DNA from 3 places in the Paenibacillus germinis genome. Region 2 is predicted to be linked to each of the others. Evidence: riboswitches for the same ligand, from Rfam matches in the RefSeq annotation. Region 2 holds a riboswitch; each other region holds the start of a gene.

Region 1 (6,984 bases), on a different contig from region 2:
CGCTAGATGCTGGAGTGACAAGAATAGTCAATGTAGGCTTCAACCGGGAGACCATACCCAGCTCCATTGCCCTCGCTGAGAGGTACGATTTTATCTATTCTACAGTAGGGTGGCATCCTGTTGATGCTATTGATATGATACCTGGTGACTTAGAATGGATTGAAGAGTTGTGCAAGCATGAGAAAGTTGTCGCCATCGGAGAAATTGGACTGGATTACTACTGGGATAAGTCGCCGAAGGATGTACAGCAGCGGGTATTTCGGGAGCAAATTCGTCTAGCGCGTAAATTGGGGATGCCCATTGTCATCCATAATCGAGATGCTCATCAAGATATTTTGCACATTTTAAAAGAAGAGAAGGCCGAGGAAGTGGGGGGGATCATGCATTGCTTCTCAGGAAGCTGGGAGACGGCAAAGCTATGTCTGGATATGAATTTCCATATTTCTTTTGGAGGTCCAGTTACGTTTAAGAATGCTAGGCAACCGAAGGAAGTGCTAGCTCAAGTTCCATTAGATCGTTTGTTAATTGAGACCGATGCTCCCTATCTGACCCCGCATCCTTTCCGCGGCAAGCGTAATGAAACCGGCTATGTTCGCTTGATAGCTGAGACAGCCGCGGAAATTCGGGGTATGACCTTGGAAGAGATTGCGGAAATAACAACAAACAATGCCATTCGATTGTTAGGTCTCAAGTAAAGCATTTTTCTCGAACTTGCGGCGAAGCACAATACCGCAGCTGAAAGAAATGAAGATGAGACTGATGAGTGGAACGAGTAGATAGATTGGTGAAGAGCGAAGCATAAGAGGAATCGTCAAGATACATAGCTCTAGAAGCAAGACAGACCAAATGATAAAGGACAGCGAACCAGCTTTCGAATTCTGATCGAGTGGGTACATCTCCAGCCAGAACGTATAGCGATGAGCGCGCTCGAGCGACGATAACTGAACAAGGGAAATCAGAAGAGAAATCATGAAGATTAAACTCCTTGCAGTACCGCTGCTTGAAACGGCTATAGCTAGTACCCCTAACAAGGTGAGACGCAGTACGATCGCGAACAGCTCTGTACGCAGCAATGTCTTCATATATAGGTACAAATAGGCAGCATCTTGTCTAAAAGGAATGAACCGTGTCAGCCCGCTGATCCAACTTCGGCGGGCTATTCGCGTTCCCATCTGAGGCACATCGACGAACCAGCTGAAAAAGGCATAAAGTCGAGCTTGCTGCTGATTTTCCTTGGTGATCAAGTAGTCCCAACCGATGACGTATTTAGATACGAAATGAACGGCTGCTAACCACACGAAAATGAGAAGCAGCGCAGCGCAACTTGCCCATAAAATACTAGTTAGAAATTGCAGCGAAACGAGAGCGGTTGTTGCCATCCAGCGAAAGCTAACTGAAGCTAATCTGGTGCGCTCATGAGCAAAGCGGCTTTCCTGCCAGCTCGCTAGTAAATTAGCTATCTTTAATAGAAGAAGTAATGCAAGCATCAGTAAGAAATGCTGCTCTGAAGCGCCAAGACAGTGATGGTAAAGCGGCCATAAAATCACCCAGGCGATAAATGTCCAGAAAGCTTGCAGTGTCAAACTGTACATGAATCCACTTCGAAAATAAGCGCCCATTTGATGTTCGATCCGTAACAAAAACATGCGGTCTGCTTTCCTTACCAATGTACGGATGGGGCTTGAAGATAGAAGCGGAACGAGCAGCAAAAGCACGATCCACAGATAGGGATAATCTGTCGGAAGACGCTGTAGTATTTTTGCATAATAATAGGAAGAAATGATGACAAGAAATAACACGAGACCGAGGAAATTACTACGCGCTGCGTATTGCCAATAGCCCATGGATTCCTTCATATAATGCTCGAATCTTTGCTGCCATAAGGTACGGGTGTTGATGTCCATATTTCTCATAACGAATCCCCTTGTACGAGCTTATAGAAAATGTCGTCTAGTGACGCTCCCGGGAGTTCGGTTTGCCCGCGTAATTCGACTAAATCACCCTGAGCAACCATTCGACCTCGATGAAGGACAACGTAGTTATCGCAATATTTTTCAATGGTTGACAAAATATGCGATGAGATGAGGAATGATGCCCCTTTATGTTTCATTTTGACCATTAGTTCGAGTAAGGAACGGATCGCTAAAGGGTCGAGGCCGAGAAAGGGTTCATCGATAATATATAACGAGGGTTCGATCAGGAATGCATTCATAATCATGACTTTCTGTTTCATCCCTTTGGATAAATGACTGGCGAAGCTGTTCAGCTTGTCCTTCATTTGAAACTGCTCCAAAAGAGAGCTAGATCGAGCCAAATAGTCGTCTTTCGACAATCCGTAGGCCATAGCGGTGAGCTCGAGGTGTTCGCGGATCGTAAGCTCTTCGTAGAGCTCAGGACTTTCGGGTACATAAGCGTAGGTTGCGCGATAGGACAAAGGATTTTCAGCTAAAGTTAGTCCGTTGATTCGAATCGATCCTTTTTGCGGTTGGAGAAGGCCGAGAATGTTTTTGATTGTTGTACTTTTACCTGCACCATTAAGTCCGATCAGACCCATCATTTCACCTTGACGGATAGAAAAGGTTAGGTCATGAAGAACAGGTTTTTTTGGTAAATATCCCCCATATAAAGAGTCAACTTGTAGAATGGAGCCCATCTCATTGCCTCCCTGATTAGCAAATTATTGGTATTTATGAATCACTTTCCTATACGATCATTATAAACAAATTTGTAATTTAAGCCTAGTTTAGGGGTGAAAAGTTGAAAATAGTTAGTATACGTACGTAAAAATGAGATATAAGTAGAAATAGGGCTATTTAATTGTGTGTTTAAGCGAATTTTAGTTGATTTAGCCCTTTTTAGTAGGTGTCAATCCCTTTACAGGTTAAGATTAACAGCGTAATATACTTTTCATAATAACTTAATAACCAATTTGCCATTTTTCCATTCGCTGAGTTCCATTTATGGGAACGGGGGAACCACTGTAAGCTGAAGAAGCATGCTTCTTGAGTGAACAGAGTGAGTAACAGGGGTGAATCTTTGAGTATACTTTGTATGCTCTTAGTAGGGCGACTCTCACGTCCGAATCCGTCAGCTAACCTCGTAAGCGTAAGAGAGGTAACGATTGTCGTGCGTGCTATTTGTGTATTTTACTATACAAACTAAGCCAGCGAGAAGAGTCCTCTTCTTGCTGGCTTTTTGTCTTCATAAAGGGCTATACACATTTCGGACGACTAAAAATTGCCCGGAATTCATATGAATGTTGAATAGGCAAACTGGTGTGGGACGACCAGAAGGCAGCGGTATAGTACCGTACTGCTGATGGCGAACACGTTAAGTTAAACTAAAAAACCTTAGTCGCGTCAAATCTAATCATGCTGTAACCTGGCGGCGAGGCTTTGAAGGAGGACCGAAGAAGTGGGCAGTATCTCTATTAGCGAGACCCATGTAAAACGATCATCCAGCATGTCCTTCGCATTGCGATGGAAGCATGAAAACTTGCGTTTGATTTTAAGTCTAGCCATAATTTCAATCGCAATGACTTTCATGTTTTTGGTGTTGTTGTACGGTACGGCTACCAAGAGCGTATCCGTGGTTGTGAATGGAAAAGAAACCGTTGTGCATACGAAGCAATGGGTCCTGCAACGCCTACTGGATGAACAAGCCATAAAGATTGGTGAACACGATGAAATTTCTACTGCGCCAACGACAACAATCAAGGGTGGAGACAAAATTGTCATCGAACATGCCTCACCGATTCAATTGACTGCTGATGGAAAGACCACCACTGTTTACACAACTGCAAGAACGGTTGAAAGTGCATTGCAACGTTTACATATTGCACTTGGGGAGCACGATCGTTTAACTCCCGAACCGACAGCCGCTCTGAGCTCAGGCGATGAAATCAAAATCGTTCGTGTGAAGAAAGAGACGGAGGAAGTAACTGAGACGATTGCGTTCGATACGGAAAAGAAAAGCGACGCATCGCTGCTCAAAGGCAAAGAGCAAGTCGTCCAAGAAGGTAAAGAGGGCGTACTCTTGAAGAAGAAAGAAAAGACTTTCGAAGATGGTGTTTTAGTAGCGGAAGCAGTTGTGGGTGAAGAAGTACAAACAGAAAGTATTAATAAAGTCGTGTCCGTGGGCACGAAAAATCCTGTTGTTGTTCTCTCGGCTTCATCACCTAGTGTGGATGAGGTTTCGAAGAATGGTGTAACATTTGGGTACAAACAAATCCTGAAGAATGTGAAGTTAACTGCTTATTCGGCAGACGTGGCATCTACAGGTAAATCCGAAGGAACTCCTGGTTTTGGTAAAACCTATACAGGGACTACCGTATCAGAAGGCAGAACGATAGCGGTTGATCCCAAAGTTATCCCGCTCGGATGGTGGGTTTACATTGAGGGCATTGGCTTCCGCCGTGCTGAAGATATTGGCAGCGGTGTGAAAGGTCAAATGATTGATGTCTACTTTGAAGATCATGGTTATGCCAATAAATTCGGAACGAAGCAAGGGTACACCGTGTATGTGGTAGGACCAAAAAAGCCGTCTGAAAATTAACGTGTAAACGTCTGTTTCAGCGGGAAGAATGTCATATATACGTTGCCAGGTAACAACCTGGGCGAAAGAAGAGGGGACCCCTCTTCTTTTTCTGCGTTGAATATGAAAGTATAAGTTCTATACTCTAGCTCCGCATCAACCTTGACAAACGCGTTCGTCCCTGAAGGTCGACGGAGTCGTTTATCCTTGGTACTGGGAAGGGAACCGCTTATGATAAAAGAAGTGATTGTCGTCGAAGGCAAAGACGATACAGCTGCTATTCGCCGAGCGGTAGAGGCGGATACGATTGAAACAGGCGGCTCTGCGATCGGACAAGCCGTACTAAAGCGTATTGCGCTTGCACAGCAGCGCAGAGGCGTTATTATATTCACGGATCCGGATCACGCAGGTGAACGGATTCGGAAGATTGTAGCGGCCAAGGTGCCTGGCTGCAAGCATGCTTTCATTACACAGGAGCAGGCTGAGTACAAGGGTGATATTGGCGTCGAGAATGCGACGCCTGAGACGATCCGTCAGGCACTTCAGAGCCTTCGCACAGAATATGATGGTGCGGTTTCACAGCTGACCATGGAGGATCTCATGGCCGCAGGGTTGATTGTTCATACTGAGGCGGCTTCTCGCCGGCTGATTGTGGGTAAGGCTTTGGGAATTGGCTATTGCAATGGCAAGCAGTTTTACAAGCGCTGTGCGATGTTTCAAATCTCGCGTGAGGAATTTGAGGCGGCTTTGGAGCATTTGAAAGCTGATAAGTAGAATGGATGTGACTAATGTTATAATTTTACAAAAATTCGCATCCTAAATGACTATTTTGTATGATGAAGTTGTAGTTTGTACAACATTTCTGGCCTATTTGTGGAAATACTCTGTATGAGGTCTCAAGTGTTGTACCAAATGCAACATTATAGTAATAGAGACGGGATTTGAGCACCAATTGTTGCACTTTCGAGATCGTTGATTCATGTTTTATTATGCACCTATGCTAAATTGAGGTTGCTGGATGAATGAATCCTTATTCCCGCTTGAATGATGTTGCAGAAAGTGCAACAATTGCTGCCTAAATCTCGCCTTTTTCCCTTCGTTGTTGCATAATGTACAACAATTTAGTCCTATATTGGCCATTTCGCAACAAACGGGCTCAAAATGTTGTAGAAACTGCAACTTCAAGTTGCGAAACAGCGTTTGGACGTGTGAATTGTTGTAAAAAATACAACATTGGTAACGACTATAACCCATTTGCCCTTACGAAAGCTGAATGACTTTAAAATTGAATGTTAGCGTTTTGAATACCAGTTGTGAGGAAGCATAATGAATCAATCGACAGTCTCCATTGTGCAACAACGAAGGGTGAGAAGCGGCGGGTTCAAAGCAGAAGATGCCTTGTAGAAAAATATGTGAAATCCAGAACCTATAGATAAAGAGGTCTATATAATGAATATACCCAACAATGAAGTGATTGTAACAGCAGATGACGTAGCTACACCGAGTAAAACGAAACAAATTATTAAGAGAAATGGTTTGGTGCTCAAAAAGAGCTTGGGTCAAAACTTTCTAATTGACCAAAATATCCTGAGCAAGATTGTCATGGCTGCTGAGCTAGGGCCGAACAAGGCTGCGCTTGAGATCGGCCCCGGCATTGGGGCGCTCACACAGCAGCTGGCCAAGCTCGCTGGCCGCGTCTTGGCCGTCGAGATCGATCAGCGTCTGCTGCCCATCCTGGATGAGACGCTAGAGCCTTATCCCCATGCTACCGTTGTCCACGGGGACATTTTGAAGACTGACCTGCCGGAATTGTTTCGGCAGCACTTCGAGGGCATGGACGGCGTCAGTGTCGTCGCCAACCTGCCTTACTACATCACGACGCCGATCATCATGAAGCTTCTCGAAGAGAAGCTTCCCTTGGAGAATATCGTCGTGATGATTCAAAAAGAGGTGGCCGACCGCATGGCGGCTCGCCCGGGCACCAAAGATTACGGCAGCCTCAGCATTGCCGTGCAGTTCCACTGCGAGCCGGAGCTTGTCACGATCGTGCCACGCACCGTCTTCGTGCCGCAGCCGAACGTCGACTCCGCCGTGATCCGGCTGCGTGTGCGCAAAACCCCGCCGGTCGAGGTGGCGGACGTGGACTTCTTCTTCGCTGTTGTCCAAGCGTCCTTCGTCCAGCGGCGCAAAACCCTTTACAATAACCTAGCTGCGCGGTTCTTCACCAAAGAAAATAAGCCTGAGCTGGAAGCTCTGCTGCTCGGCATTAACATAGAGCCTTCGCGTCGCGGCGAAACGCTCAGTATGGAAGAGTTCGCGCGCTTGTCGTCGGCTCTTCGCGCGCACGGCTGCAAATAACCCGCACCAAATGCCTAGTCCCGCCATAGGATACCCCTAGGAGGGGATTTGTGCGATGAGGCAAGGAGACTTTGTTACCCGTAAATCCTATGG
Region 2 (6,984 bases):
CAGGAGACAGGTGGGAAGTCGATGTGGATGGGGTCGAATCCAACCAACATTTTTCTACTTTCGAAGAGGCGGAACGTTATGTCAAAAGGGATTATGCAGCTTGGTTAGTTCGGGACGAAACGTATGTTGCATTCCTAATGGAGCATATGGCGTCAAGAAAAACAAAAATCCTCGAGGGTAGTTCAGTTATTTAAGGAGCAACGCCAGTTCCAGATAACTGGGATAAAATGCAAGCCACCTTCTCATACTAACTATGAGACAATGGAGGTGAATGCTATGCCCAAAAATGACGCCGATCCCAAGCATGACCGCGAAGATAACAAAGCAGATAAGAAAAACAATCAGCAGAATAACGCTAATTTCATGGAAGAAGCTCAAACGCTATCGAGCAACGAGGCACCTGATTACGTCCCAAGTTTAAATGGTATCCCCAAAAATCAAGTTTAAGTAACTGCAGGCTGCTCTTCTCATCACTATATGATGGGAGAGCAGCTTTTCTGGTTTTTCCACCTTAAATAAAAAAAGCTGATTTCTTGAGAAATAAATCTCAGAAACCAGCTTTTTTGTTTGGAGCTGTTTAATTCGAAAGTTTGTATACTTTAATGGTTTGGATACCAAACTTCTGCAAGGATTTCTTAGATCCTGGGATAAAGATATCAAGACGTTTACCTTTGATTGCACCGCCTGTGTCTGTTGCGTAAGCATACATGCCGCCTGCAGGTAGGCCATTGAAATTATAACCTTCTATATAGAGCTTAGATCCTAGAGGAATCACTGTGGGATCTACAGCAACGGTTCCAATACCTAGTGGATTACCCATATAATCAAAAGCTCCGTAGCCGCCATTCTCAGATGGATCTGCTGAATAGGCAGTGGATTGAAACAATTCATAATCTGGCGCATGCTTGTTGCCATCTTTACTTAGAATAGCTAATTTGCTGCTAGCGTCCCACTGAACGGGAATATCGGATGCTTTGCTCAGAAAACGAAGAGGCACATATACGCGTCCATTTTGGAATTCCGCATGTGTGTCCATCTCGACACGGTTGCTATCGATTTCAGCTTCTTTTTGCCCCGATACTAAGGTGATCGAATGTTTGTTGTTATTTAGCATGACTTTGATCTCATCGCCTTCTTTTTGCCACTTCACGTCATAACCAAGCTTCTCCGTTACGAAACGAATCGGTACTTGGGTAGCATGATTGTCATCCAGAAAAGGCTGAGCATCCGGAAATTGAACCAGTTCATCATTGACTTGCACTTTCACATCCATCTCAGCTGCATTCGCCGTAAATGGGGAAAGAAAGCCTCCTGCCAACACTGTTAAAGACACAGCAAGGCTAGTTAACCCTTTAGTAATTGTATGCAATTGGTAATCCTCCTTCAATGAGCCTTCGAGGTTAGTTGACGGGTTCGGGAAGAAGGTTCTCCCTAGTCTGCTCCGATGAAGAGCAAATATTCACCCCATGTAAATCGTCCCCCGTACCGGCACTTTGTCTGTGCACCGGACTCGGCTTCAAATAGTTTAGCATTCGAGGCTCGGTGGGACAACGACCAAAATATGGATGGAGGTCGTAGTGGGTACTGGACTTTGGTCTAGGTACAAAAACAGTCGCGAGTCCGTTTTGACATATCTCCATTTCCGTTACGATAGAAGCATGAAGAATACGTGAAGGGCGGTAAGCAATATGAGTATGGATCGATCGAAAGGGATGGCATTGGTTTTGATCACGGCAGGTTTACTTATTTGTCTGCATCAGTTGGGTGGTCATGTTCATTTAATGGGGTTGTTATTCCCGGCAGCTATGCTTGGGTTAGGTTATGTAGGCATTAAGAATGGTAAGAAAATTGGATGGTTTATCGCCGGTTTGGGCGGCTTGATATTGACCATTAAACTATCGGGCTTTATCGCAATTGCGTTCGCAGCATGTTTAGTGGTGTACGGTATTCATTTATTGAAGAAAAGAAATGAATTTTAAATCATAAGAAATTGGGGGTGTGACAACATGAGTATATTGGATCGCATTGGCAAGATGGCAGAAGCTGCATGGCAAGAAACGACCGGCAAACATGATCATCATGAACGGGGGGACAGCGTGATTGAGAAGCTGGAACAGCGCTATCAGGAGGCGCTGCAGCGAACTATTGAGCTGCGAAGCCACAGTGTGAACGCGGAGGAGATGGCTCAGCTGCGCGGCGAGCAAGCTGAGCTAGCGATGCGCGCCGGCGATGAAGAGCTCGCGCGGCTAGCGCTGCAAGAGAAGCAGCGCGAGGAATCCGCTTGCGAGCACTACCGCGCGCAGTACGCGAGCAGCCAGGACGTGTGCCTGGCGCTCGCGGATGAACTGCGCGGGCTGCGTGCGGGGCACGCAGCCGAGGGGGTGCAGCCGCCGAGCAGCGGGCTGCACGAGAAAGAGGCTCGCGACACTTGGCGCGAGCTGGAAGTGACCGGCCGCGAGCTCGGCCGGGAAGCACTGCAGGGGCTGCGCGAAGCGAGCCGCCTGTCGCAAGAGACGCTGAAGGAAGCCGGCGGCAACCTTCAACAGGAACTGCGCGCGCTGCGCGGCAAGTTCCAGCACGAGTGGCAGCAGCATCGCTCCAGCGATGACACCGACCCGCGCGGCAAGAAATAGCCGCGTGTTATCCCTTGAGCGCCTAATAAGTAGGCGCTAGAAGTGTCCTTGACCTCCATGATTCATGCGGAAGCCTTGCCGCGCAAGGATTTGCATCTTGGAGGTCGTCCATTCTTATGGTATGCTAAGAATCTATATGAACTAATTAACAGTCAGCCAGAGGAGGTGCAGCGATGGGAGAAGAAACTAAAAGCAACCGTAACCGCAATACAGCACTTGTGCTGATTGGAGCCGGTCTTTTTTTGCTTCTAGATCATACGATAGGCTTTTTCCCCATTCTTGCCATTATCCTCATCTTGCTAGGCATTCATCGGGTCCGTTCACGCAAAGAGCGCAAAGGTTATGTACTGATCGGCGTAGGGGCAGTGATTTTATTCGGTGATCACATTACCATTGTGTTCTCTATTGTTTTAATTTCGCTAGGTTTGTTTTTCATACGATCTAAGCAAGTACACAAAGACGACACGTATATGCAAAAGCAGAAATTGGTGGATAGCGTCCGTTTAGGCCGTGAGCCTTGGATTTTACGCAACAGTTCCACTTGGTACATTATTGGAGAAACCTACATTGATCTTTCACTTGCGATTTTGGAGCAAAAGGAAACCACGGTCATCCTGCAAGGCGTTGTAGGAGATGTAGATATAAAAGTGCCGGAGGATATCGGTGTCGCTGTGACAGCTTCCATCTCGTTTGGGCAGATTCAAGTTGCGAATGAGCGTGAGTCAGGGGTTATGAACAAGCTGATTTGGCAATCCCCTAACTATGAGCTTTGCGATCACCGCGTGAAACTTGTGCTTTCTTACATCGTAGGAGATATCAAGATCAAAGTATTGTGAGAATGTGCGCTTAGGCACGCGTAAAGATCTCGAGGAGGTTCATCACCAATTGGACGGCTATAAACGACGATTAACGAATATGATATGGCGCAGCATGAGTGAATCGATCATCTTTAGTTTCGTTGTGTTTGGCGCGATCATTTATTTTTTGAATTCACGCAATCTGATAGTGCCATTTACGAGCTGGCAGGAGGGCGTTAAATTTACATTCATGGCGATTTTGGTGATAGGCGGCATTGGTGCTGTGTATGGCTTCTGGAATAGCAACCGAATTACTCGGAGGCTTGAGCCAATGATGGAAACGATGATTTTGCTCGAAAAAGGGACGTTTGCCCGCGGCGGCTTCCAACACGGTGAAGATGAAATCGGACGCCTGGGTGATCAGTTAGGCCGTATTATGAAGCGGTGGGAAGAGCAGGTTACTTCCCTACAGCGCTTATCGAATGATAATGCGGAGCTTGCGGAGAAAGCAAAGCTATCTGCCGTGATTGAAGAAAGACAGCGATTGGCGCGGGAGCTTCATGATGCGGTGAGCCAGCAACTATTCGCAATATCGATGACGGCAACGGCAGTAGGGCGGACCTTGGATAAAGACTTCGAGAAGGCAAAAAGGCAAATTCATCTCATCGAGGAGATGGCTTCTGTCGCCCAATCGGAAATGAGAGCCTTGCTTCTGCATTTAAGACCTATCCATCTGGAAGGGAAACGACTGTCCGAAGGACTTGTCGAGCTTCTGAAGGAGCTTGCGGCTAAAGTGCCCATGGCGATTACTTGGGATATGGACGAGGATATCCGCTTGAATAAGGGGATTGAGGACCATTTGTTCCGTATTGTACAAGAGGCGCTTTCCAATGCTCTACGTCATTCTAAGGCGAACAAGCTGGAAGTGAAGCTGCTGCATCGTCCTGACGGTGTTCGGCTTGCGATACGCGATGACGGGGTCGGTTTTGAATTAGATGCTAAGAAGCTTACATCATATGGTATAGTGTCCATGAAGGAGCGGGTTAATGAAATCGGCGGCTCTGTGGATATCATTACGGCGCCTGATCGAGGTACACGTATTGAGATTCGTGTGCCTATACTCGCTACTACCGAATATGTTGTGGAAAATTAACCGTTAAGAATAGTTAGCAGGACAAAAATAGTTTTCTATCGAGAGGAGAAGCAAATGGACGACGCGTTGATTAAGGTTTTGCTTGTCGATGACCACGAAATGGTCAGGATCGGACTCGCAGCCGTACTAGGGACAGAGGATGGTATTGAAGTGGTCGGGGAAGCCAGCAATGGTCATGATGGCATCCGGCTAGCACAGGAATATCGACCCGATGTCGTACTCATGGATTTGGTCATGGAAGGTATGGACGGTATCGAAACGACAAGGAAGCTGCTGCAACTTTACCCGGATTGCAAAGTCATTGTGTTGACGAGCTTCTTAGATGATGAGAAAATGTATCCAGTGATTGAAGCTGGGGCTTTCAGCTATTTGCTCAAAACGTCCCGCGCCTCCGAGATCGCTCAAGCGATAAGAGCGGCGGCTAAAGGGCAGTCCATTCTGGAGTCTCAGGTTGCCTCCAAGATTATGAATCGCTTTCGTCAGCCTAAGCCGGCAGCAGAGCCACATGAAGAGTTAACTGATCGTGAAATGGAAGTGCTTCGCTTGATTGCTAAAGGTAAGTCCAATCAAGAGCTAGCAGATGATTTGTTTATCGGTGTGAAGACGGTAAAGTTTCACGTCACCAATGTTCTGGCCAAGCTAGGTGTGGAAGATCGAACACAAGCCGCCATCTATGCCTTTAAACATGGTTTGGCTGAATAGCAATTAGTCACAAGGGAGCGATACGAATGAATCTATTAAAGCAAATTTGGAGTTGGTTTGGCTCCATTGCCATTTCGTTTATTTTAGTCGTATTTCTTGGTGTTTTCGTGTTCCAATCAACAAAGGTTATGGGACATTCCATGGATCCGACGCTGCATGACAGTCAACGCGTGTATGTATCAAAGCTTTCTCATACGTTTAATTATGAACCGAAATATGAGGATATTGTCATTATCGACTCCAGAGTCGATCTTAAGAGAACATTCAAGAATGACCTGTTAGACAGCCCTCTGCTCAGTTTATTTACGAGTGGCGATGATAAACATGTCTGGATCAAACGGGTAATTGGTAAGCCGGGAGATCAATTGGAGCTCAAGGACGACAAGATGTACCGTAACGGCGTGCTTCTTGACGAGCCTTACATTAACGAAGCAATGAGAGCCAACGGAAACAAGAAATGGACGGTGCCTGCTGATCATATTTTCGTGATGGGAGATAACCGAAATAATAGTATGGATAGCAGAGTGATCGGATACATCCCTCTTGATCATGTATTAGGCAAGAAACTATTCTAAAGTAAGCGACCCTCTGGGTGAGCATGCATGTGCATGAGCTCACCCAGAGGGTCGTTTTTTTGCGTTCACGATTCAAGTGAAAAGTAGATTTTATCATTTTACGAAAGAGCAATATTTTGAATTATCAATCACATCTGAACATCAAGCAGCAGTCCACTCATCGGAACAGGGAGATATGCTTGGAGCTGGGATCGATATTGGCCGTAAGGCTTAAGCTGTGAACGTGACATTTGGAACAACGACTCCGAAGGCAATTGCTGCAATTGTCCAATTGAATTCGAGAGTGTGGCGGCGAAGTTTGTAATGCTGCCAAGACTTTTTAACGTAGAGCTGAAATGGTTCTTAATCTGATCTTGAAGTTCGTCTTCTTGGAGTTCCAAGCTTCCGTTATCCAGCTTTGTTATCCCAATCTCTTTCAGAGAATAGGGCTTAGCGGCTTGCTCTAGGCCTAGGAGAAGTGAGCGATTTAAATACTCGGGAGAATCCCGCAAACTGTCCTGAAATTCATTATATGTATCTACAAATTGACGTATAGGTTCAATGATAGATTCGCTATCGGCTTCTGACGAAAGAGGTGTTGACTTGTAGGCAACAGCAGGTAGTCGAGATTCTACCAAGGCTTGTGCCGATTGTTTAACGTTCTGTGCAGATTGCACAAATTCGGCTACGCCTTTCGCGGCAGACTGAGCGTGTTGTTTGTAGGCTAATTCTTCAAAGGGCATGTCAAGTGGCCGTCGAATGGTATTTGATTTACCGCCGGCAATACCGCTTACCGCGCTTACCCGGTAGTAGTCTTTATGGGTTTGATAGCTGTTCAAAGCCATGATTGGGGGATACGCATAAATCATGGAGATCACCTCATTTTCGCTTATTTATAGTATAGCATTCGTAGGGACTGGGGTAAATTGGTACTTGCTTTGTTAGAACAGTAAAAAAAGCTGCCTAATCAAGCTGAGTCATTTGCGGTCTTGCCAACATAAGATAGCATTATTGCTTCTTGTGGAGGCGGTGCCAAGTGATACGCAAACGATTGGCTTCCATTGACGATCGAGCTATTCATCGATTAGTCGTTGAACAGTTAGTACCCTTTTCTAGATTGTATGACACAGGTAGTTCTGTAACAT
Region 3 (6,984 bases), on a different contig from region 2:
CTGCTTCTGTCCATCCTTTTCTTTCGAACAGGACAGAGTTGGTGGGGCGCATTCGGGGATATTCCCACATGGACAGTCGTGTTTCTGTTAATTGGCGGATACATGGTGACGAACCGGGTGAACAAATTTCCACAAGTTTTTTCATTTCTAGGAACGTATTTCATCTTATTATTTATTATGGGGATTATTGATGTCGGAGACGCCACTGACGCACTTCGATCACCTTTTATCAATGCTTGTCTTTTCTTTGCTCTTTTTATGCTAACAGATCCGCCTACTTCACCAGCTAAATATAAGGAACAAGTCATTTTTGGCACACTTAGTGCGATCGTGGGTGCAGTAATTTATGGCATTTTTGGAGGTTTGATGTACTTATTTATAGGATTGCTTATCGGGAACTTATACCACTTACTTGTACCAAAGCTTAGGAACGCCACTATCATAAAGCCTGGCAGACTAATTAAATGAGGGATTATTTACATGCGAACAAATGTGCTGTATATTTGTTCGTAAGGAAATACAGCACAATTATAAAACAACTAGGCATGAATTATTGAGAAGTTTAAAGGAGTGTTAATCATTAACGGAACAGATCTTGTTATATTGAACTTGGAAGAAGTCCGACGTAGAAGTATTAAAGTGTGGAGCGTTATTCCTCTAACTATGCTGGATTGGAGGCCTGATGCCCAAGCCTTAAGCATTAAAGAAATGATCCGGCACATATTGGACAGCGAGCATTATTATCATCTTGCAATTCTTAACAGTGGAAGTTTGTCTTCATACGATTCTCCTTTTGACAATCGGGAATTTTCTTCGGTGGAGGATGAACTGATATTCGCACAAATGTACAGAGAACAATTCTTGAATACCGTTAAATCGTTCACCCCTGAGGATTTGTCAAATATTAAAATTAATCGAAGTGACGTAGGGTATGTTCGAACTTTAGGAGATATGTTAATGAGGATCGCATACCACGAATCCGTTCACACCGGGCAACTGTTGGATTATATGCGAACGGCTGGAATCGATCGGCCACGAATTTGGGATTAATGAGCTAATATTTTGGTCTAAAAGTAACGGCTGATACCGCTTGCAAAATATTGTTGGAAAATTTTGAGTCATGTTCTCTATGATTTCACATGTTACAATTTGTGAGATCCATATGGATCAAATAACTCAGAAGGCCGAAGTTTCATGTGAAGCACGGGGGACCCATTATTTGGGGTGAAGCCGCGACAGCGGCCGGGTGATTACTCTTTGATCCGAATCCGACAGCTAACCTCGCAGGCCGCAAAAAGGAGAGGTTTATTTTGAAACGTTACAAAAAGCTTGTGGTTACCGGCGCAATAGGATTGAGCGTCCTCGTAGGTTCGAGCGCGGCAATGGCCGCACCAGCAACCCATACGGTATCAGGTAATGATACAATGTGGTTAATATCCCAGAAGTATGGCATAAGCCTATCTTCGCTTATTAAGGCAAACCCTCAGGTTGCCAACCCGAACGTGATTTGGTCTGGTATGAGCCTCAACATTCCTGGCAGTACGAGTACAAATGCAGGTACTAAAACGCCAGTTACGACTGCGCCATCCCAAACAACTTTTGCTAGCCAAGTCGTTAACTTAGTTAACCAAGAACGATCAAAGGCTGGACTGCGTCCATTAACCAGCAATAGCGCACTTACCACCATGGCTTTGGACAAAGCGAAGGATATGTACAACAATGGTTATTTCGATCATACCTCGCCGACTTATGGGTCGCCTTTTGATATGATGAGCACATACGGCATTCGCTATTCCTACGCAGGTGAAAACATTGCAAAAGGTCAACAAACGCCTGAAGCTGTCATGAAAGCTTGGATGAACAGCACGGGTCATCGTCAAAACATTCTAAGTCCTAACTTCACCCAAATCGGTGTTGCTTTTTACAACGGCGAATGGGTACAGGAATTCATTAGCAACTAACGTAGCAACATTTGTCAGCAGAATATTTTAAGTAAAACCAGCAACTATTTGTTGCTGGTTTTTTCGTTTTTTGAATTCACCTCTCGGTTATGAGCATATATAACTAACTACAGTAAATAGAAATGTGCCCTCATTTTCAATTATATTTCCATATTAAGTAATTTGTAATAGAATGAAGCGAATGAATGTTCTAAGTGAAATTTGGGGAAGGGTTGAGGTGTCATTAATGTATCCAATCAATTTAGACGAAATACCCAATGAAATAAATGATTATTTAGGTGCCATTAAAGAAATCAGATTTCCAAGACAGGGTCATACATCTGATGTAGCAATAATTGAAAGTTCACGAGGTTGTTTTGTTATAAAAAGAGCAAAAGGTGAACAATATTGTTCCTGGTTATCTAAAGAAATTGATGTGCTATATAGTCTACATAACACGAAGTTACCTATTCCCTCTGTTTATCAGATTGTGCAACAAAAAAGTGAGAATCAGTCTTGGGCATTGCTGCAATTTTTTGAGGGGGAAACTTTAAGACATGTATTAAATAAAGAGAAAAATACGGATAAGAAGCATGAAATGATATTCAATTTTGGTTTAACCTTGTCACAAATTCACTCAACTCCATGCCCCAAGGAATTAATTAGAGATACGATTTGGTTGGATGACATGTTAGTACATGCGGAATATAATCTTAAACATTTCTCGGTAGATGGAACTGCAGAGTTATTAGAACAATTGAAGAACAACAAGCCCCAACCATTGAAAAGCACACTAATTCATGGAGACTTCACTATTGATAATGTATTAGTTCGTGATGGGAAAATAATAAGTATTATTGACTGGAGTGGAGGAGCGTTTGGCGACCCAAGATATGATATATCTTTGGCAATTCGCCCCAAGCCTAACGCTATTGAGACTGAATCGGGGATTCATACTTTCTTTGAAGGATATGGAATTAAGATTTTAAATAAAAAGGAATATGAATACTTTGAAGACGGACTTTACAGTTTTTTTTAATGTAGTATTTGGGTGTAAGTGGTTCTGAAGAAAAATTGCAAATAGGAAGAGAAACTTATTTCTTGTCTACTCCGTCTAATTTTAAACGTAACATTCAGAGTGAGTAGTGGTAATTGGCAGCTTTTAGTTTTACCTTTTCTTCGTGTCAGGTCTCATCGATACCAGTTGAGGAGATAGGAGAGTTTTCTATGTTTATAAAGATAAGTCTTTGCCTCAGCGCGATCGTCATAGGTTTCTCCTCATCAGGGCTGCCGCAGGTATCACAAGCGTCTTCTTCATCGGATTTAAAAGTGAATTATCCCCTTTTTCCCGTTACCGTGAACGGCACAGCCATGGATGTGAGTCACAGCGAGTATCCTCTGCTGGTTTATAAGGATATCACGTATTTTCCCATGACGTGGAACAATACTTCCGCCCTTGGAATGTCTGTTCAATGGGACGCCGTTAACGGATTATCGATGCAAAAGAATGACACCTGCGTGCCTCTAAAGCAAAACCTGTCGCCGCAAGTCAATTCCAATGACGGAAGGCAAAAGGCTGCGCTTCTCCCGTTCCCGGTCAAAGTGAACGGACAATCGATTATAAATTCAGAAGAACCGTATCCAGTGCTGTTTTACCGGGACATTACTTATTTCCCGATGACATGGAGATTCACACATGATGTGTTTGGGTGGAGCACAAGCTGGGACGCAGGACGCGGATTCGGGATCGAATCATGCGGGGGAACATCGAATACCCAAACGAAGCAAACCGATGATTTGAATCTTGTGAATGGCGGCCAGGTTGCGGTTCAAGGGGATTGGATCTACATGAATCCTGATAATAATTATGAAGGTCCGAATCGGCTCGTGAAAGTGAAAAAGGACGGCAGTGGAGAAGTGAAGCTGGCGGATGATAATGCCAAGTCTATGAATATCGTAGGGGATTGGCTCTATTATACGGTTTCCGATCCTTCAAAAAATAAAATGGAGGGCATTTACAAAATAAAGACTGACGGAAGTCTGCGTTCACTAGTATCTGCCATACCGACCACTCAAATATCGGTTCAAGATGGTTGGATTTATTATATCCGCCAGACCTTTCAACAGAGTGCAAGCATTAGCGGTGGCGGCTATTTTGTGCCAAGCGGTCTCTATAGAATGAAGCTCGATGGATCGGCTGAGAAAGAACTCGTCGGTGGCGAAGGGATATCCCAATTTTTTATAGACACAAACGAAAACGGAATCTATTTCCTAATGCAGGATACCAAAGCAGAACCCGGTAACTTGTATCGAATGAACCTCGACGGCTCCGCTCGTAAGAAACTTCAAGACAACGTAACCAAAGCTTTCGTCATAGATAAATGGCTTTATTATATTCATCATTACAGTAAACAACTAAGTAAACTAAGTGAAGATGGCTCTGTTAACATTCCGCTATATACTTCGGACGAATGGATAAGCACGATTCAATACCGCAAAGGTGAGATTTACATGGTTCGCGGATCGTTTGGTATTCACGGCTCCGCAGTTATCGATAAGCTAAAAATCGACGGAACAGGGCTTACGAGAGTTGGGCAAGCGCGCGCAACTGCGCTTTATTTTGCTGATAAAACACTATATTATCCGCAGTCTTGGATGGGAAACAATCATCTCGAACATATTGAAGTTAATTGACCACAAACGGGAATGACCGAGCGATAGGGAGGCGAGTGAATGAATCTATACTTTCGGGATAATTTTTTTAATTCCGGTATTACGGAGATTCTGGACGAACAGGAAGAAAACGTCGGTCATCTAGATTTAAAGAGCCCTTTTGGATCTGCGATCGAGGTGTATGGGCAGAATGGCCAGCTTTTGTGCAAAGGAAGTTTTCCGATCTTCTCAAGCAAATGGGAGATTACAGGTGCAGATGGTGGGCAATTAGGCGTGTTGAGAAGCAGAATTGCGTTTTTCACCAAGAAATTCACATATGAAACCGAAGGGCGAGGTAACTACGAGATTATATCCCCAGTATTTTCAAAAGAATATGAGATATCTGATGAATCCGGCGCGCATGTTGCCCGTTTCGAACAAAGAGATGATCTCATGGATTTACGCAGCACAATTAGTGAATACGAACAGTTTTGCAAATGGACAAATATTTTACACCAACTAAGTGATAAAGATTGGCACAGCCCAATTAAAGAAGGAAAAGTATCGATAGTCGGAATCATCGCACATCTTAGAAATTGGGATCTTCATTCAATACGCAAATTCGGGTATTTCGAAAGATCAACTCCTTCAAGAATTCTCAAGCGACAGATTGAAACTGATCGATATATTAAAGAGCATGAAATCAGAGGAATTACTGTTAGAAGTAACAGCAAACGGTGTGTCAAATTGTCCTAAAACAGGTACGCCATACTCACTGCTATACATAATTCAAGAATTTACTGAGCACGATGATCATCACAAAAAGCAAATTATGAGTGTTCTTGATTGAGATAACATGCAACGGTAGTGAAGGAGCTTGCTTCGCAGCAGCTCCTCTTTTCTTTTAAAGGGGTTTGTTAAGAAAAGTCCTTTCGGCCAATCATTTTCTGCGCAAAATCGGGGTCTTCCAGCAGGGGGCGCCCGATAGCTATGGCATCCGCCAACCCGTCCCCAATGATCCGGTCCGCAAAGCTGCGGGTATAGATTTTGCCAACGGCGATGACAGGCACGTCTAAATGCTGCTTAATGACGGCTGCATCAGGCAGTTGGTAGCCTGGATGAGTATCCGTCGGCTGGATGGGCAGCAGGCCGCCAGATGATACATCAATCGCGTCAATAAGATTGTCCGCTACGAGTGGTTTGAGCATCAGCGCAAGCTCCTGCGGATTAAGGCCGCCATCGACGTAATCTGTCGAGGAGATCCGCACGATAACCGGATAATTACGGCCGGTTTCGGCGCGGATTGCGGCAAGTGTGTCTTGCAAAAATTTCGCCCTGGCTAAAGGCGATCCACCATACGCGTCGCTGCGGAGATTGGAAATCGGCGACAAGAACTGATGAATCAAAAATCCATGAGCCGCATGTACCTCAATTCCATCAAAACCCGCCTCAATGCTGCGTCGTGCCGCCAAACGGTAATCCTCAATAAGGGCCTCAATTTCGGAGACAGACAATTCCGAAGGTTTTCCGTACGTGTCGTCATAAGAAATCGCACTTGGCGCAATGAGCCGCTTCGTTATTTCCGGATCCGACTTTCTTCCTCCGTGAGACAATTGAACGAATATTGGGGTATGCTTGGTGTGAACGGCATCAGTTACTCTTTTTAGCGCATCGGTGTGTTGATCCGAATAAATGCCAATGTCGTTAGGCACCAGCCTGCCGTTATCGGACACAGCCGTAGACTCCACGATAATTAATCCTACTGCATTCGCCCTTCTAGCGTAATGCTGAACATGATGCTCTGTCGCATAACCTTCCGGCGAACCTTTGTATTGCTGCATAGGCGCCATGATTAGCCGGTTACGAAGCTTGACGCTGCCAATGGTGAGAGGGGTGTTGAGGGTAAGTGATTTTGTCGTGATCATTTGTTATCCACTCCTTCAAATTATCTTATAATGACATTGTATAAAGTTAGAGTTATAATTTACATGCATAAATCATGTTAATAATAACCTCTGTCTTTCATATTAAAGTTAAAAATACGATCTGAGCATATAAAATGAAGGAGGAATCACTTTGGACGGAATCGATAGTAAAATACTTTCATTGCTGCATGAAAACGCACGAATGCCGGTTGCCGAAATTGGCCGGTCGATCGCGATGACACATCCTGCCGTTACGGAACGGATACGCAAGCTTGAGGAACAAGGGATCATCGCCGGCTACAAGGCGGTTCTCTCGCCCAAGAAGCTCGGCAAAGACGTCACGGCGTTCGTGCTGTTCAAGACGAGCAATTGTCTGGATTTCCAGGAATTCTGCTCGCAATCTCCGGATGTCATCGAATTGTATCGCATCAGCGGGGAGTATAATTTTATGATGAAAATAATTACCG

The links. Region 2 has a riboswitch for cyclic di-AMP ahead of GC102_RS40170 (stalk domain-containing protein). Riboswitches for the same ligand answer to the same signal wherever they lie in the genome.
Region 1: linked by a shared signal. The riboswitch ahead of GC102_RS17770 (resuscitation-promoting factor) and the one ahead of GC102_RS40170 (stalk domain-containing protein) in region 2 are both predicted to bind cyclic di-AMP.
Region 3: linked by a shared signal. The riboswitch ahead of GC102_RS09740 (CAP domain-containing protein) and the one ahead of GC102_RS40170 (stalk domain-containing protein) in region 2 are both predicted to bind cyclic di-AMP.

What each region holds. Positions count from the first base shown of each region.
Region 1 is NZ_WHOC01000088.1:51,426-58,409, reverse strand. It holds gene GC102_RS17785 (TatD family hydrolase) at 1-695, shown strand, start outside; gene GC102_RS17780 (ABC transporter permease) at 681-1,913, opposite strand; gene GC102_RS17775 (ABC transporter ATP-binding protein) at 1,910-2,653, opposite strand; cyclic di-AMP (ydaO/yuaA leader) riboswitch at 2,936-3,121, shown strand; gene GC102_RS17770 (resuscitation-promoting factor) at 3,415-4,554, shown strand; gene rnmV (ribonuclease M5) at 4,765-5,307, shown strand; gene rsmA (16S rRNA (adenine(1518)-N(6)/adenine(1519)-N(6))-dimethyltransferase RsmA) at 5,983-6,891, shown strand; gene yabG (sporulation peptidase YabG) at 6,947-6,984, shown strand, end outside.
Region 2 is NZ_WHOC01000158.1:283,059-290,042, reverse strand. It holds gene GC102_RS30940 (DHH family phosphoesterase) at 1-194, shown strand, start outside; gene GC102_RS30935 (hypothetical protein) at 277-447, shown strand; gene GC102_RS40170 (stalk domain-containing protein) at 578-1,369, opposite strand; cyclic di-AMP (ydaO/yuaA leader) riboswitch at 1,374-1,526, opposite strand; gene GC102_RS30925 (hypothetical protein) at 1,689-1,979, shown strand; gene GC102_RS30920 (PspA/IM30 family protein) at 2,007-2,633, shown strand; gene liaF (cell wall-active antibiotics response protein LiaF) at 2,807-3,469, shown strand; gene GC102_RS30910 (sensor histidine kinase) at 3,519-4,583, shown strand; gene GC102_RS30905 (response regulator) at 4,638-5,285, shown strand; gene lepB (signal peptidase I) at 5,312-5,860, shown strand; gene GC102_RS30895 (hypothetical protein) at 5,989-6,708, opposite strand; gene GC102_RS30890 (GNAT family N-acetyltransferase) at 6,876-6,984, shown strand, end outside.
Region 3 is NZ_WHOC01000047.1:20,530-27,513, reverse strand. It holds gene GC102_RS09750 (RnfABCDGE type electron transport complex subunit D) at 1-468, shown strand, start outside; gene GC102_RS09745 (DinB family protein) at 580-1,050, shown strand; cyclic di-AMP (ydaO/yuaA leader) riboswitch at 1,173-1,305, shown strand; gene GC102_RS09740 (CAP domain-containing protein) at 1,311-1,961, shown strand; gene GC102_RS09735 (phosphotransferase family protein) at 2,188-2,979, shown strand; gene GC102_RS09730 (DUF5050 domain-containing protein) at 3,168-4,634, shown strand; gene GC102_RS09725 (LURP-one-related/scramblase family protein) at 4,674-5,348, shown strand; gene GC102_RS09720 (oxidoreductase) at 5,510-6,517, opposite strand; gene GC102_RS09715 (Lrp/AsnC family transcriptional regulator) at 6,669-6,984, shown strand, end outside.